2 regions of the Clostridium budayi genome follow, and region 2 is predicted to be linked to the other one. Evidence: riboswitches for the same ligand, from Rfam matches in the RefSeq annotation. Region 2 holds a riboswitch; the other holds the start of a gene.
What was found. A riboswitch is a leader RNA that binds a small molecule or an ion and turns the genes downstream of it on or off. The one in region 2 is predicted to bind lysine.
Positions count from the first base shown of each region.

Region 1: it holds a riboswitch for lysine, as region 2 does, so the genes downstream of both, ACZ5TJ_RS09270 (amino acid permease) here and ACZ5TJ_RS00115 (Na+/H+ antiporter NhaC family protein) in region 2, are expected to answer to the same signal.

Region 1 is NZ_AP042456.1:1,942,678-1,949,169, forward strand. It holds gene deoD (purine-nucleoside phosphorylase) at 18-734, opposite strand; gene ACZ5TJ_RS09270 (amino acid permease) at 852-2,330, opposite strand; lysine riboswitch at 2,435-2,610, opposite strand; gene ACZ5TJ_RS09275 (HD domain-containing phosphohydrolase) at 2,684-4,420, opposite strand; gene trmB (tRNA (guanosine(46)-N7)-methyltransferase TrmB) at 4,543-5,199, opposite strand; gene ACZ5TJ_RS09285 (putative ABC transporter permease) at 5,275-6,054, opposite strand; gene ACZ5TJ_RS09290 (putative ABC transporter permease) at 6,120-6,492, opposite strand, start outside.
Region 2 is NZ_AP042456.1:20,793-27,284, reverse strand. It holds gene ACZ5TJ_RS00130 (dicarboxylate/amino acid:cation symporter) at 1-698, opposite strand, end outside; gene ACZ5TJ_RS00125 (ACT domain-containing protein) at 948-1,388, shown strand; gene ACZ5TJ_RS00120 (aminopeptidase P family protein) at 1,411-2,661, shown strand; lysine riboswitch at 2,748-2,923, shown strand; gene ACZ5TJ_RS00115 (Na+/H+ antiporter NhaC family protein) at 3,039-4,760, shown strand; gene ACZ5TJ_RS00110 (Hsp20 family protein) at 4,887-5,441, shown strand; gene ACZ5TJ_RS00105 (aminopeptidase P family protein) at 5,533-6,492, shown strand, end outside.

The DNA.
Region 1 (6,492 bases), 1.1 Mb from region 2:
TATAAATATTAATACTATTAAGCTAATTCTAATGCTATTTTCATCATACTTGTAAAAGCAGTTTGTCTTTCTTCTGCTGTTGTTACTTGTCCTGTAAATGGGCAGTCTGATATAGTTAAAATACATAATGCATTAACTCCAGCTCTTGCAGCATTCATATAAAGTCCAGCTGATTCCATTTCAACAGCTAAAACCCCCATCTTTTGCCATTTTCTTAATCCTTCAAGTCCTTCTTCTCCGTAAAAAACATCACTTGATAATATATTTCCAACATGAGTTTCAATGTTTAATTCTTTTGCCGCATTTACAGCTTTATCTAATAATTCATAACTTGCGATTGGTGAATATGTTCCTGGTAAGTTATATTGACTTGCATAATTTGAATCTGTACAAGCTCCCATTCCAATTACAACATCATAAGGTTTTAAATTTTCACTAATTGCTCCTGCTGAACCAATTCTTATAAGATTTTTAACTCCATAGAAATGAATTAATTCATATGAATATATTCCTATTGATGGAATCCCCATTCCACTTCCTTGTACTGATATTTTTTTTCCTTTATATGTTCCTGTATATCCATACATTCCTCTAACTGTGTTATATTGAACAGGGTTTTCTAAAAATGTTTCTGCTATATATTTAGCTCTTAGCGGATCCCCTGGCAAAAGCACTGTTTCTGCTATTTCTCCTAATTTTGCGTTATTATGTGGTGTTGGTACTGAATTTGCCATATATTTATTCCTCCTTAAGTCTTTCTCATAATATTATTATAGCATAACAACATGTCCATGTAAACCTTTGCTATGTTATGTCGAATTATAGAAAAAGCCCCCCCTATAGGGAGCCCTTTAATTTTCTTCTAACTCTAATTTTTCTACTTCTTCAAATGCCTGTTCTTTAGAATTTACTACTTCTAAATCTACATCCTCTAATTTAAGTATCTTTGTTTTCTTTTTAAATTTATATCCAAATAATAATATAAGGAATAATGGAATTCCAATATATGCTGATATTATACTCATCCAATCTATTCCATCACTATTTATATAAGCAAACCCTTGACCTACAATTACAACTGCGCATAATACTAATGCTATAATAGGTCCTAATGGGAACATTTTAGATTTATAAGGTAATTTACTTAAATCTTTACCTTGATGAATATAGGCTTTTCTAAATCTATAGTGACAAACTGCTATTCCAAGCCAAGCTATAAATCCTGCAAGTCCAGATGCTGCTACAAGCCATACATAAACACTACTTTCAGCAAATATACCTGTTAAAAAACAAGCTGATGCTATTACTGTAGTTAAAATTATTGCATTAACTGGAACACCTCTTTTATTTGTTTTTCCAAATATCTTTGGTGCCATTCCTTCCTTTGCCATAGAATATAACATTCTGCTTGATGCATACATACCTGAGTTACCAGCTGATAGTACTGATGTTAATATAACAGCATTCATAAGTGATGCAGCGCCTGCAATACCAGCTCTTTCAAATACCATTGTAAATGGACTAGTATTAACGCCTGCAAGTCCTGAAGGAATTATTAACCCAATAACGATTATAGTTCCAATATAGAAAAGCAATATTCTCCAAAATACTGTATGAACTGCTTTTGGAATTGTTTTTTCAGGATTTTCTGATTCACCAGCTGCAATTCCTATAAGTTCTGTTCCTTGGAATGAGAATCCTGCAATTAAAAATATTGCAAATATTGATTTAGCGCCACCAACAAATGGACCACCATTTGCATAAATATTTTTAAAGCCAATAGCAGCATCTCCACCCATAATTCCTAAAATTATAAGGACACCAACAATCATAAATATAATTACCGTAACAACTTTAATTCCTGCAAACCAAAATTCTGATTCTCCATATGCTTTTGCAGATAAAAGATTTAATCCAACTATTATAACTAAAAATATTACGCTCCATACAAAAGCTGGAACATTTGGAAACCAAAATTTCATAATTAAAGAACCTGCAACCATTTCTGTAGCAATTGTTATTGCCCAGTTATACCAATAGTTCCATCCTAATGCAAATCCTAAAGCTGGATCAATAAATTTTGTTGCATATACTCCAAATGATCCTGATATAGGCATAAATGTTGCCATTTCTCCAAGACTTGTTATTAAAAAATAAACCATTATACCTATTATTCCATAAGCTACTATTGAACCTCCAATACCAGCTTGATGAATACTATCTCCCATTGCAAGGAAAATACCAGTACCAATGGATCCACCCATTGCAATCATATTAAGATGCCTTGCCTTAAGCCCCCTTGAAAGCTCGTTATTTTCTTCTTTTGCCATAACTTTTTCCTCCTTAGTTTAAGAAAAAATAAAACCCTGAGGAAATTATCACTCAGGGAAATATTAAAATGTACTTAAACTAAGGTACATAAAAATTACTTACTTCGAATGATAGCCCTCCACAAAAAAGCTTTGTGACAATCTTACACATATTATATGTAAAACCAGCAATATAACCTTAAAGCATTAGTTATACACTTCGGCAAATTTTCCTTTCATATTAAATCATTGTGCTTACCTCATTAATATTACTCTTAAAATTTGCACCTCTACCTCAAATGTTTTATTTTCTTTTTATTTATTATCTTACGATTTTAAAATATATGCAATACATTTACATATTTATTATTATTTTATTTACATTTTAAGTTCTTTAAAACCCTTAAAAAGACTTTAACAAGACTTGGATCAAACTTCTTTCCAGCCTCTTTTTTAATTGCTTCTATTGCTTCCTCTTCACTAAGTTTCTTACCCTTGCCATTAATCATATAATCATATGCATTTAATAAGTAAACTACTCTTGCACAAAATGGTATATTATTTCCTGCTAGTCCTAATGGATATCCTTTTCCATCCCATCTTTCATGATGTGTTAATACTGCACTTGCAATATGACTTAAATCTTTATCAGATTGCAATATTCTATATCCTTTTTCCGTATGAAGCTTTATAAGTTCAATTTCTTCTTTTGTTAAGTTATTTCCTTTTTCAAGTATATCATATGGTATACCAACTTTTCCTATGTCATGAAGTTTAACTACACGCCTTAAATTATCCATCTCATTTTTGCTAAGATTCATCTCTTCACCAATTTTATTAGCAAGTTTCATCATTCTTTTTATTCTTTTTTTAGTTTCAGAAGTATTATAAATGTTCCGTCTAATAGAATTTATTGTAGCTTTTCTTAAGGTTGCATCATTTAGTAGCTTATTTTTATATACTTCTTTTTCAGCTTCAACTATTAACTCATCAATGCTCTTTCCTTTTCCACTAGAAACTCCAAGAGAAATACTAAGAGGTACTGGTTTATAGTTTGCAAGTAAACATTCATAAGATATATTCTCTGAAATTTCAACAGCGTTATCTTTATCTATACCTTTAAGAATAATAACTATTTCATCTCCACCCCATCTAACTACTTCACCTTTATCTTTTACTACTTTCTTTATTACTTTAGCAATTTCTACTATAAATCTATCACCTTCTAAATGACCTAATGAATCATTAACGATTTTTAGTCCATTAATATCCCCCATTATTATACTAATTATATCTTCTTTATTTTTATTATATTCTTTACTTATCTTATCAAAATATGTTCTATTATATAAACCTGTAAGTTTATCTCTATAACTTAAATAGGTCAATTTATCTTCAAGCTTTTTTCTCTCAGTAATATCTCTTGAAGTACCAACTACTCCTATTATCTCATTTTGTTCCCCAAATATTGGAGCTTTTATATCTTCTAAAAATACTTTACCATTTTTATATTTATGGATACTTTCAACCTTGATACACTTACCTGTTTCCATTACCTCTTTATCTTTAGAGACAAAACTTTCTGCTTCATCTTTTGAAAGTGCTAATACTTCATTGCCCTTTCCAATTATCTCCTCTCTTTTTACATCAAATAATTTTTCAAAAGCTAAGTTACATCCTAAATAATTGCTATTTACATCCTTAAAGAAAATTGCCTCTGGTATAGCATCAATTATTGAATTTAGCATATTTTTTTGTTTAATTATTTCTTTCTTTGCTCCTACCCTCCATGTAACATCAATTAATGTTACTATTTCTGATATTTCACTTCCATAATCATTAACATTTACAACATGCACTTCTACTATCTTATCATAAACACTATATTCCTTAATAATTTTACTTCCTAAATTTATATTTCTATTAAATTTAATATTTTCATTTAAATATATTTTATCTAATAAATGTTCTATATGTTTTTTTAATATATCTTCCTTACTAAGATGCAACATTTCGCAAAATTTTGTATTTACCATTTCTACTTCGCTATATTTATTTGCTATAAGAATTGCAAAAGGTATATTTTCTAAAAGTATATCAATTAAATTCAAAAATACCACTCCATTTATAAAAATCTTAATGCCCAGACTTACTATTAATATGTAACATTTAGAATAATTTTATTTACTATAAAATTAAAGAGACTATAAAAAGCCTCTTTTAAAATAAAAATCTATCTTCTAGCTATTAAAAACTTTGTTTTAATACCTTGTTTTGTAAACATATCTTCGTGCTCTGTTGTTACATTATACTTAAAATCACTTGAATGAAGATCGTATGTTATATACTCTATATTGAATCCACTTTCTTTAAAATACTCAATTGATTCTTCAAAAAGTTCATCATCATCTGTTTTAAACCATATTTCACCGTTATCATTTAAGAATTTCTTATAGTTTTCTAATTGTCTTGTATGAGTAAGTCTTCTCTTCTTATGTCTTTCTTTTGGCCATGGATTACAGAAATTTATATATATTCTATCTATAACATCTTCTTCACTTAGCATCTCATCTATTATTGCTATTTCTTGTGCCATAAGTTTTACATTATCTATAACTTCATTCTTATCTTCAAAAGCTTTTTCTATATTTCTTTTAGCTAAAACTAAAACTTCATCTTTTATATCTATTGCTATATAATTTATGTCTTTGTTTTCTGATGCATGTACTGCCATGAATGTACCTTTTCCACATCCAAGCTCTAAATAAATAGGATTATTTTTTCTTGCAAAAGTTTCTCTCCATTTTCCTTTATAATCACTAGGCTTAATTACAAAAAAATCACAACCTTCTAATTCTGGTCTAGCCCAAGGCTTTTTTCTCATTCTCATATGTTACGTTCACTCCATCTTTATAAGTTTCATTCCTATTATACATATTTTGAATATTATTAACAACAGAAATGATTACTTTCCATTTATAAGTGACTTTAGATCTTTCAAGTGATTGTGATGTTTAGTATGTTTTGCATGTGGGAAAGCTTTTAATATTCTATTGCTTTCTTTTCCTTCTTTCTTAAGATTATTAAGTTTTAATAATAACTTTTCTAATCTATCATTATTTTGTCCTTTTCTCTTTTCAAGCTCTTGCTTTAATTTTCTTACGCCAGTTTCACCAAAGGACTCAACCTTTATATTTAACTCTTTAAGTTCATCTTTTATATTACTTAAACTTTCTAAATGTTCTCTTAAATGTATTAGATGCGCCACTGTAAATATTGTATCTACTATAAATATTGTTGTTATTATAGCTGATAGTGGATATAAAATTTTATGTGGAATAGAAACTACTGTATTTTTACATAAAGGTTCTAACACATAAACTATAACTACTGCAAGTATACCAAACATTGTAGAATTTAAAAGGCACACTCTTCCATTTATATTAAACTTATGTTCCGAATAATCCCACCACTTCATATTAAATAATTTTTCAAGTACATACGAAGTAATATATTCTAATATTGATGCAAGTATCATTCCTCCAAAAAATACTTCTACTATATTTCCTTTCATACCACTTAGACATTCAGTAACAATTATGCCTCCAAATCCATATATGGGACAAACAGGACCATATAAAAATCCTCTATATGTAAATTTTTTATCTATAATATAACAGTATATCGTTTCGCTAACCCATCCTAAAAAGCTGTAAATAGTAAAATATATTATTAATTCTCTCAAAAAAATCACCTCCAAATATATAATTATTATATACCTAGATTGGTGATTTTTTTATAAGAATTTTGTTAATTTTGTTTTCTACTTAAATAATCAGCTATACTTTCTTTAAATTTCTTAAACTGTTCTCCTCCATACATTTTAGATTTCATGTCCGGAAATGCTCTCATAATTCTATTTTGAACAGTTGATACACCTTTCTTTCTTTTAAACATACTAAATGTATCTTCAAATTTAGCTTTAAAACCTTTTAAGTCTCCAGTACTTTTTAATTTATTAAAAACTTTGTTAAATTCTATATCATTAAATTTATCCATAGACATATTGAAATTTTTAAGTTCAATATTGATTTGAGATATCTTTTTTAGCATATCATTCATATCTACTAATGAAATAACGGTTAATATAGAATCTAATATAAATATAGCTACTATTATAGTA
Region 2 (6,492 bases):
AGAAGTTTAAATATATTTTTTTTATTTAAAGTTCCTGCAACTGTAAATTGTATTAATATTATTCCAAATTGTAGAAGTATTATAATTAAAAATACTTTCCAAAATACTGAGAAAATACTTTTAACTTCTCCAGCATAAGTCATGTTAGCAAATATCCCTAATATATGAATTGGGATAAGAGGAATAATAATATTTTTTATAACCTTTTGAATTATTTCTTGGAATTCAAAACACATATTATATAAAGTTTTACCCTTTATTGATGCAATACCAAGTCCTAATAAGAATGCTAATATTAATGCACTCATTACAGACATAACAGGTGGCATATCAATTTTAAAAATAGGTGGTAATAAGCTGTGTTCTGGATTATTTGCATCAAAAGATAATGAAGCTTTAATGAAGCTTGGGAATATTTTTGATGAAATAAAGAAAGCTAAGAAACCAGAAATAAGTGTTGAGCCATAAGCAAGAAGTGTTGTAAGACCAAGCATCTTACCAGCAGCACTACCAAGGTCTGCTATACCACACACAACAAAACCTAATATAATAAGTGGAATTATAAATCCTAAAAAGTTTCCGAATATAGAATTAAAAGTAGCTAATATACTTACAATTTCCTTTGGCATAAAGGTTCCAATAAGCAATCCTAAGATAATCGCTATTATTAATTTTGGAATAAGTCCTAAATTTTTCATAATTTGTGTTCTCCCTTCGTGCACAAGTGTCTTTTATATGATATTATATATACATAATTAGTTTATCGTCTATTCATTTATTGAAAATAGATGATAATTAGAGGAAATGAGCAGAAAATAAAGAATAACAAGTAATAAGTGTGATTTTGGGGATAATACGAAATGAATTTATAAATTTAAAAGAAAAAATCATTTCTATTAAAAACACATTATATTATTTGTTCAAAAAATTAAAGGGGGAAATTTATTATGTCAGAAGAAAAATTTTATGTTGTAAATGAATCCGTGCTTCCGGATATCTTTTATAAGGTTATGGAGGTAAAAGAACTTATACACACTGGAAGGGTAAAGGATATATCAGAAGGTGTTAAGAAGGTTGGAATAAGTAGAAGTACTTATTATAAATATAAGGATTCAATATATCCTATGGCAGACGGGGTTAATAGCAAAAAGATAACAATAGTGTTATTATTAGCTCATAAGTTTGGGGCACTATCAAGAGTATTAGATTTTATAGCAACAAGAGAGTTAAATATATTAACAATAAATCAAGATATACCTATAAATATGACAGCCAATGTAACTATAACTCTTGACGTATCAAAGATAAAAGGAGATGTAAAAAAGTTTTTATATAAGTTAAGTGAAGTTGAAGATGTTATAAAGGTTAGAGTATTAGCTGTTGAATAAAGTTTTGGAAGGAATGAGAGTTATGAACAAAGAAGTTTTTAAATTAAATAGGGAAAGACTTAGAGAAAAGATAAAAGATGACTCTGTAGTAATATTATTTGCTGGAAATGCACCTAAGAAAACTGCAGATGAACAATATAGATTTACTCCAAATAGAAATTTTTATTATTTAACAGGTATTGATGAAGAAGATCATATTTTAGTCTTATTTAAGAGAAAAGGTGAATTAACTGCCAAAATGTTCATCAAGGAAACTGATGCAGAAAAAGAAAGATGGTATGGAAAGACTATAAGAAAAGAAGAAGTATATGATATAAACGGGATAAAGGATGTAGCTTATTTAGGTGATTTTAAAGCTTTCTTAAATAAACTTCTAAATGAAAGTGAAGAACTTACTGTTTATGTTGATTTAGAAAGAGATGGATTTAATAGTACTCCATCAGTAAGTAATGAATTCTGTAAAGAATTAAAAGATAAGTATCCACATGTAAGTATAAAAAATATATTCCCAGTTATGGCACCTTTAAGACTTGTTAAGAGTCCAGAGGAAGTTTTAGAAATGCAAAAGGCTATTGATATAACAATTGAAGGTGTAGAATCAATAATGAAAAATATAAAGCCAGGCATGAAGGAATATGAATTAGAAGCATATTTTGAGTTTGAATGCAGAAGAAGAGGAGTACGTGATTATGCATTTAATACTATTGCAGCAGCAGGTAAAAATGCAACAATACTTCATTATGTAGATAATAATTCAGAAGCTAAAGACGGAGATTTAATTCTTTTTGACCTTGGTGCACAAGTTAATTATTATAATGGTGACATTTCAAGAACTATACCTGTAAATGGTAAATTTACAGAAAGACAAAAAGAAGTTTATGAAGCAGTTCTTAGAGTTAATGAGAAGGTTATTGAATATTTAAAACCTGGAGTTAAATTCTTAGAAATTAATAAATTATCAAGAGAATGGATTGCTGAGGAATGTATTAAACTTGGTGTTATTAAAAATAAAGAAGAGGTTTTAAAATATTATTGGCATAGTATAGGACATAGTTTAGGTCTTGATACACATGATATAGATAATCCAGGAAGAGATACTGTATTAGAAGCTGGAATGGTATATACTGTAGAACCTGGTATATATATTGAGGAAGAAAGTATTGGTGTAAGAATTGAAGATGATGTTTTAATAACAGCTGATGGAAATGAAGTTCTTACAAGAAATATGATAAAAAGTGTTAAAGAAATAGAAGAGTTTATGCAAAATCATTAAAATAATATAGTAAAATGGGCTAAATTTATTATTGACAAAATTTTGAAGTGAGTATATAATCACATTAATATGATAAGTGAATAATTAGAAGAGATAGAGGCGCGATATTCAAGAGTACTATTACTGAGTTAAGCACAGTGATGTAATAGGAAAGGGAATATCGCCGAAGGATACAATTAATGCTTTAAAGTTGTAATCCTGGGGTTATGGATAACATCCATAAGACTGTCACAGATTAAATTTGTGGTGAGCTATCATTCAAGTAGATTTTACTGTATATAAGTAGAACCTTGGGTGCTATCTCAAGGTTCTTTTTTATTTTTTAAATAGATATGAACCTTTAAATATTCACAGAAAAGTTTAAGGGGGATTTATACATGAGAAAAAGTAGAAATTATTTAATATTAGGTATTACTATTATTCTTACACTTTGTATGTCAACTGTTGCTTTTGCAGCAGAAGTTGATCAGGGAGCGCTTAATGCAGACAAGTTTGGAATTTTAACTATAATTCCACCACTAGTTGCAATTATATTAGCATTTATAACTAAAAATGTTGTTGTTTCGTTATTTATAGGAACTTTAGCTGGATGCTTTATGCTTCAAATAATTGACCATAATGCCTTTAGTTCATTAATTCAGGCGTTTTTAGATTTTATACAAAGAGTTCTAAATTCATTAGCAGACCCTTGGAATGCAGGTATAATACTTCAGGTTTTAGCTATTGGAGGAGTTATTAACTTAGTTTCAAAGATGGGGGGAGCTAGAGCTATTGCAGAGGCATTAGCTAGAAGAGCAAAAACTCCAAGAAGTGCTCAAATGGTAACATGGTTCTTAGGATTACTAGTTTTCTTTGATGATTATGCAAACTCTTTAATAGTCGGACCTATTATGAAACCAGTTGCTGATAAGTTAAGAATTTCTAGAGAAAGATTAGCATTTATAATAGATGCAACAGCAGCACCAATTGCAGGGCTTGCAATAATTTCAACATGGATAGGACTTGAAGTTGGACTTATAAAAGATTCATTTACTCAAATAGGTATGGATGTAGATGCTTTTGGAGTATTTTTAAATACAATACCTTTTAGATTTTATAATATATTAATTCTTGCGTTTGTTGTTATAACAACTCTTATGCTTAGAGAGTTTGGTCCAATGAGAACTGCTGAGATAAGAGCAAGAAAGGGAATAAAAAGTAAAGAAGTAGAGAATAAGGATTCAAAGTTAAGTGAGGAAATGGAAGCTAAAGAAGGGATTAAGCTAAGTGTATGGAATGCAATAATTCCTATAGGAACTCTTATAATATCAGCACTTATAAGCTTTTATTATAGTGGATATTCAGCAATAATGGCAGGAGCGGATTCTGCTCTTATAAGCGTATTAAATAACTCACCTTTCTCATTTGAAGCAATTCAACAAACATTTAGTGCAGCAGATGCTTCAACAGCACTTTTCCAATCAGCAATATTTGCTTCAATAGTTGCAATTTTAATGGCTGTTTTAAAGAAGATATTCACAATTTCAGAAGCCATAGATGTATGGATAGATGGTATGAAAGGCCTTATAATCACAGGAGTAATTCTGCTTCTTGCATGGTCATTAAGTTCTGTTATTAAAGATTTAGGAACAGCTAAATATTTAGTAACGTTATTATCAGATTCAATTCCACTATTCTTACTTCCAAGCATAATATTTATACTTGGAGCAGTAATTTCATTCGCAACAGGAACAGCTTATGGAACTATGGGGATATTAATGCCTCTTGCAATTCCGCTTTCTTATTCAATATCACCGGATATGGGATATATTATAGTAAGCACAAGTGCAGTCTTAACAGGAGCTATATTTGGAGATCATTGTTCTCCGATTTCAGATACAACAATACTTTCTTCAATGGGAGCTGGATGTGACCATATTGACCACGTTAAAACTCAAATGTGGTATGCATTATTTGTTGGAGGATTTACAATTTTATTTGGATATATCCCAGCAGGACTTAATATTCCAATTTACATTATATTGCCTGTAGCAATAATAGCATTAATAATTGCAGTAAGGTTTGTTGGAAAGCCTATAGAGACTGTGGAAGAATCTTAAAAATAAAAACTATGGCTTATTAAAGCTATAGTTTTTTATTTAGAATAAATTATATATAATTTGTACCATTTTTACTTCTTTTATAATACTTTATATAGAGGAAAACTTATATTTGGAGATTTTAATATGAATAGAAATCCTATAAATGGAGGCAATGATTTTACTAACATATTCACGCAAACATTTAATGCTTTTATGAATAATAGTAATATTATTGATAGTGTAGTAAATAATTTATTTAATTCAGGTTTTTCATATAACTTTAATCAAGATTTTAACCAAGGGTTTAATCAGGGATTTAATAATATGAATTTTGCAATGAGCGCAAATATGATAGATAAAGAGGACAAGTACTTAATTGAAGGGAATTTCCCAGGTATTGATAAAGATAATATAAGAATAGATTATAAAGATGGATATATTTATCTAAATATCAGAAATAATAGGGTATATTCTAATGGATATAATATGACTATGACTGTAATGCAATTTGGTAATGAATTTAGTAGAGAGTTTTATGTCCCAGAAGCAGATGCTACAAGACTTAAAGTATCATATAGAAATTATAAATTAAAACTTGAGCTTCCAAAGTATAGAGATGTAATAGTGGGAACTTCTAATAATGATTTGTTAGAAAATGATAGTGTAATTATAGATGTTCTAGATTATAAGGAAGAATAAACTTAAGGTGCTTTTGCATCTTAGGTTTATTTTTTTATTAACTTGATATAGAAATACTCTTATGGGAAAATATAGAAAAGGGGGATTGATTATGAGAGTAATAGAAAGAATAGAAGCTTTAAGAAAAGTAATGAAAGAAAGAAAAATAGATTATGTAATTATTCCAAGTTCTGATGCACATCAAAGTGAGTATGTAAGTGATTATTATAAAGGAAGAGCATATATATCAGGATTTACAGGTTCAGCTGGAACAGTTCTTATTGGACTTAATGAAGGAATACTTTGGACTGATGGTAGGTATTTTATACAAGCTGAAAATGAGCTTAAAGGTTCAGGTATAAAGCTATTTAAGATGAGAATTCCAGGGTGGCCAACATTAGAAGAATGGATTTTTGAAAATATTAAATCAGGTGAAACGATAGCTTTTGATGGAAAAGTAGTTTCATTAGAGCAGTATAAAGAAATTAAAAATATAGCAAAGGAAAAATCAATAAACTTAAAAATAGATGAAGATTTATTAGATTTAATATGGACTGATAGACCTAATCTTCCTAGTGAAAATATTTTTATACATGACATTATATATTGTGGTAAAAGTGCTAAAGAAAAAATAGAAGAAGTAAGAAGCTATATGAGAAAAAAGGAAGTATCAAATTATGTAATCTCATCACTAGATGATATAGCATGGCTTTATAATATAAGGGGAAATGACGTTCACTGCAATCCTGTTGTTATTAGTTATGCAATTATTACCTTAAATAATGCGTACCTTTATATAGACAAAAGAAAGGTAAGTAAAGAAGTATCAGAAGCTTTAAATAATGAAGGAATAGAAATCAAGGATTATAATGAAATAAAACAAGGAATTAATGATTTAAAAGATAGCGTGCTTATAGATCCAGAAAGAGTTAGTGCCTTTATTTATGAGAATATAGATAAAAATCTTAAGGTTGTTCAACATACTAATATAACAACAAATTTAAAAGCAGTTAAAAATAATATTGAAATAGAAAATTTAAAGAGATGCCAAGTAAGAGATGGCGTTGCTATG